2 regions of the Arthrobacter sp. NPDC089319 genome follow, and region 1 is predicted to be linked to the other one. Evidence: riboswitches for the same ligand, from Rfam matches in the RefSeq annotation. Region 1 holds a riboswitch; the other holds the start of a gene.
The links. Region 1 has a riboswitch for cyclic di-AMP ahead of AB0N75_RS18740 (M23 family metallopeptidase). Riboswitches for the same ligand answer to the same signal wherever they lie in the genome.

Region 1 (2,377 bases):
ACGCAGAACGCTCGACTGGGACTCCCCAGCCGAGCGTCTGCGTGACTTACTCTTGACTACCTAGCCACCTACGGTGTTGCAACGATCCCTAGAAACCGCCGGCATCGCCGTCAGGTGGCGGAAGCTCCGCCGTCGTTGCTGGGGCTTAGAGCCAGCCGGCCGGATCCACGGTCTGGCCGTCCTTCACAACCTCGAAGTGCAGGTGGCAGCCGGTGGAGTTGCCAGTGGTGCCCAGCTCGCCGATGCGCTCGCCTTGGGCGACCTTTTGGCCCAGCGAAACACCGATCGACTGCAGGTGGTTGTAGGTGGTCTTCAGGCCGCCGCGGTGCTGGACCACAATGCGGTTTCCACCGCCGCCCACCTGGAAGCCTGCCTCAACGACCTTGCCGCCGTCGGAAGCGTTGACCGGGGTGCCGCAGCCCATCGCGTAGTCGATGCCGGTATGCAGTTCGCCGGCCGCGCCGGTGATCGGATTCGACCGGTAGCCGAAGCCGGAGGTCTGCTTCATATGCGGAATGGGGGCCTTCAGGCTGCCGGTCGCGAAGCCGGCGGTCTTGGCCTTGGCCGCATCGGCCTTTTTCGCGGCAGCGATGGCCGCCGCCTTCTTCTTGGCGGCCGCCTGGGCCTTCGCCTTCTTGTCCGCGGCGGCCTTCTGATCGGCCGCGGCCTTCTTGGCAGCGTCGTCAGCCTTCTTCTTTTCGGCGGACGCGGCGGCAACCTTGGTCTTTTCCTGGGCGGCCTTGCTGGCAGCCCAAGGCCGGTCGAACCGGAGGTCGGCTCCCTTGGCAGCCTGGACGCTGACCGCGCTGTTGTTGGATACGGGTTCGGTGCGAACCAGTTCTTTCGCGTCGCCAGCGTGGGCCACCGGGATGGCAATCACTGCCAGCATGCCGGCGGTTGCGGCTGCAATGCCTGCCTTGCGGGCAACCGAGTGGGCCGCGGCGGGCGCTTCTGCGCGGCGGCGGCCAGCGGGTTCTCCGGCAGAGCGGGAGATCAGGGACAGGGGCGACGTACGGGTGTCGGAACGGCGACGACCGCGGACAGGAGTGTTCACAGGGATTCCTCTCATGCGCCTGCGAAGTTAGCTGTCGGATTCGAGCGAGAGCTCACTCGGTCCTGCCGGCATAGCCGCGGGAAGCCGGCTTGCCTCTGAGGACTTCACCCCATGGTGCCCCCCAGCACCGTACGTGGTTCCTCCGCCCCTGCCTTCGACACAAAGCTCGATATCTTATGGTCCGCCGGCAGGGTTCGACGGGCGGACCGGGCCTACCTTCATAGTAGGAACTGCATCCAATTTACTGGAGCGACACGCGGTGTTACAACTTCGTTATCCGTGTTCCTAGTCACGGGGAAGTGCCGGTGGTCCCGGAGTCGCTCCAACGACCAACCGTGATCCGGCCGCCATGCAAGCCGATCATTGCCGTCATCCGGCAGCTCACCCCATCAACCAGGCCGCCGTCTGCGTTCGGCCGGAGATCTCATTGCGCTCGCCGGCCTGTACCCGAACGCTGGCCGGAAAGTAGCTGTGGCGCCGTTCTTCCAGCCGCTGGCGGGACTTCGGCGAGGGAATCGAGGTGCCCTTGCTTCGGTCGCAGCTCGCGCAGGCCGCCACGAAATTGGTCATCACGGTGGACCCGCCCTTCTTCCAGGGGAAGAAATGGTCGCCGGTGGTGGCCGGGTTCGGGCAACGGCGGCGCCGCGCAACCTCCAGTTCGCACTGGCCGCCGGCTCGTGCCAACCCTTCGCGGCGCTGCTCCCGGTTAAATTTGCGCAGCGGATCCCGGCGGCGCACATCGCGGGAGCGCCGGATCCGTGCAACAACGGCCACCGCCACCAACGCGAGGACCGGCGGACCGATCCAGCCCAGCACGGGCCACGCCGCCCGGACCAGTGCTTCGGCGCCGACGCCAACGAGAAGCTGCCGGATCCCCTGCAGCAGGCCGGTACCCAGGATGGCCGAGACCACCGCATAGGCCAGCCACGCCAAGGCAGCGACGAAGGCCCACAGCGTGATCCGCCGCGACCAGTAAATCATCCCCAGTTCAGACATCTCCCCACCCGAAGTCCCCCAGCTCCGCGAGTCAATCCGCCATCAGGTTAGCCGAGGCACCCTGTGAATTCCTCGGCCCACCAGCCCGGCCTACAACGCGGCCGCTCCGGCCTCGGCCACCGACTGGTCCTGCTCGCCGGAGCCGCCGCTAACGCCGATCGATCCCACCACCTGGCCGTCCCGGGAGAGCGGGATGCCGCCGGCGAAGATCATGATCCGACCGTGGTTGCTGGCGTGGATGCCGTAGAACTGATTGCCCGGCTGGGAATTGTCGCCCAGGTCCTTGGTCTGGATGTCGAAGGCCCGGGACGTGAAGGCCTTGTTGAT
Region 2 (2,377 bases), on a different contig from region 1:
CTCGTTAGATACAGCCTGGACCACTGTCTCCGGTGCCGGCGTGGAAGTGACCCCGGCGCGTTCGAAGGTCAGCTTCACGGCCGCGGAAGCCTGCACGGCTTCCACCTGCACGCGGGCCGGAGCATCGACGCTACGTTCGGCACTGACGGCCTGTGCCGGAATGGCAGCGGTCAGGACCAGGCCGGTAGCGGCGGCGATCACGGCACCTTGGCGTCCAACAGTTCCGGCGTTTGCGGAAACAGCCTTGGAAATAGTCTCAAGCGGGCTGGTGCGGACAGGGGTCGCACGGTGGCGGCCGGCAGTAATGCTCTTGGACACGGTTGTACCTCTCCCAAATGCCTGCGAGGTGAGCTGTCGGGTTCGGATGGGAGTTCATCCGGCCGGTCGGTTTCCGGGCTGGTGGCCCGGTCCTGATCGGCTTTACCCCAAGGACATCCTGCGATGTCCGGGAAGTGGTTCCCCCGCTTCTGCCATGCGATTCGGTGCGAACGAACTTTGGGCGACGGCAGAATTCGGCATTCCGCCCAAAGGTGCCTGGCAGTTGATGCCAGGCACAGGTGAAACCTTATAACAGTTTGGCGTCTGAGTCACATTCCGGTCACGGCGTGTCAGTCAGAGCCAGCCGGTGGGGTCCACCAGCTTGCCGTTGACCATGACTTCGAAGTGTAGGTGGCAGCCGGTTGACGCTCCGGTGGTGCCGCTTTCGCCCAATACCTCGCCGCGGGCCACGGCTGCGCCAACCGCCGTGTCGATGGTGCTCAGGTGGTTGTATGTGGTCTCCAGGCCGTTGCCGTGGTCCACCACAATCCGGTTACCGCCGCCGCCAACCTGGAACCCGGCCTCGACGACGGTGCCGCCGGCCGCGGCTGCGACGGGCGTGCCGCAGGGGGCTCCGTAATCCTGGCCGGTGTGCAGTTCTCCGGCGTAACCGGTGATGGGGCTGACCCGGTAACCGAACGGCGAGGTCTTGATCAGCTCGTCCATCGGCTGCGAGAGGGATCCCTCGCTGCCGATCGCCTTGGCCTTACCGCCGGAGGCGACCATGACCTGCTTCAGCTTGGTGTCCGGGTCGAACTTGCTGGTCAGCCCGGCCCGTTCGAATGTCAAGCGCGCTTCCGTGGCCGCAGAGATGCTGCTGGTTGCCACTGCTTCCTGCGGGGCGTCGGCCGTGGCGCCGGCCGTCGTTGGAAGCATTACGGTCAGCACCATGCCGGAGGCGGCGGCGACAATCGCTGTTTTATGGCCGACGTCGCGGGCGGCCGCTGCTACCGGCGACGGTGCCGGCTGGGCACGACGGCGGCCGGCTGTTGCTGCTGCGCGCGGGCGTGAGTACTCGACCGGGGCGGTTGAACGGCGCCGTCCCGAGGCTTTGTGTCCTGCCAAAATCTATACCTCTCCCAAAGCGCCTGCGAAGTTAGCTGTCGGATTCGAGTCAAGAGAAAACTCGGCCGCACCGCACAGAGCAACAGTGGAACGATTCACCGAGGCTTTGCCCGCTGCGGCTTCACCCCAAGGCAGCGAACAAAACTGCCGCTTGGTGGGTCCTCCGCCCCTGTCTCACGGATGCACTCCCCCGCCGACAGGGTTCGGCTTGCGGAGGGTGCGGGACCGATGTCTCGGTGCCCGGGACAACTATACGGAAAATTACCCCGAAGTAATAAATCCGTTATCTGCGCCGCGTGATTCCGCGGCGCAACGTTTCATTCCATCGAAACAAAGATGTGGGCGGCCACTTCCGGAGGCAGTTCCAGCGCGCCCTCGATGCCCGGGACGCGCACCGAAATGTACTCACCCGCGGTCTCCAACTGCAGTGTGGCACCGGGCTTCAGCCCGCCCTCTTCGAGCTGGATCAGCAGTTCCGGCTCCACTTGGATCGGCTCCGCCAGCCGGACGATGCTGACCTGTTTGTCCGGCGTATAGCTGCCCATGGCCTGCGCCAGGTTGAGCAGGCCGTAGTTGGTTTCCTCGGCCGGCTGGCCGCCGAGCGCTTCCAGCCCCGGAATCGGGTTGCCATACGGGGACACCGTCGGCTTGCCCAGCAGATCGTAGAGCCGCTGTTCCACCCGCTCGCTCATCACGTGTTCCCAGCGGCAGGCCTCGTCATGGACATAGGCCCAGTCCAGGCCGATGACGTCGGAGAGCAAGCGCTCGGCCAACCGGTGCTTGCGCATGACCTCGGTCGCCTTGCGCCGGCCCAGTTCGGTCAGTTCCAGATGCCTGTCGCCGGTGACCACCACTAGTCCGTCCCGCTCCATCCGGCCGATCGTCTGGGAGACGGTGGGGCCGGAATGACGCAACCGCTCGGCAATCCGGGCGCGCAGCGCGACGATATTCTCTTCTTCGAGCTCGAGGATGGTGCGCAGGTACATCTCGGTGG

Region 2: it holds a riboswitch for cyclic di-AMP, as region 1 does, so the genes downstream of both, AB0N75_RS16105 (M23 family metallopeptidase) here and AB0N75_RS18740 (M23 family metallopeptidase) in region 1, are expected to answer to the same signal.

Annotation. Positions count from the first base shown of each region.
Region 1 is NZ_JBFBGZ010000026.1:91-2,467, forward strand. It holds partial or broken gene AB0N75_RS18735 (IS30 family transposase) at 1-64, shown strand, start outside; gene AB0N75_RS18740 (M23 family metallopeptidase) at 146-1,054, opposite strand; cyclic di-AMP (ydaO/yuaA leader) riboswitch at 1,058-1,224, opposite strand; gene AB0N75_RS18745 (HNH endonuclease signature motif containing protein) at 1,436-2,050, opposite strand; gene AB0N75_RS18750 (heme-binding protein) at 2,141-2,377, opposite strand, start outside.
Region 2 is NZ_JBFBGZ010000012.1:50,010-52,386, reverse strand. It holds gene AB0N75_RS16110 (NlpC/P60 family protein) at 1-318, opposite strand, end outside; cyclic di-AMP (ydaO/yuaA leader) riboswitch at 322-495, opposite strand; gene AB0N75_RS16105 (M23 family metallopeptidase) at 613-1,383, opposite strand; cyclic di-AMP (ydaO/yuaA leader) riboswitch at 1,388-1,602, opposite strand; gene AB0N75_RS16100 (metal-dependent transcriptional regulator) at 1,701-2,377, opposite strand, start outside.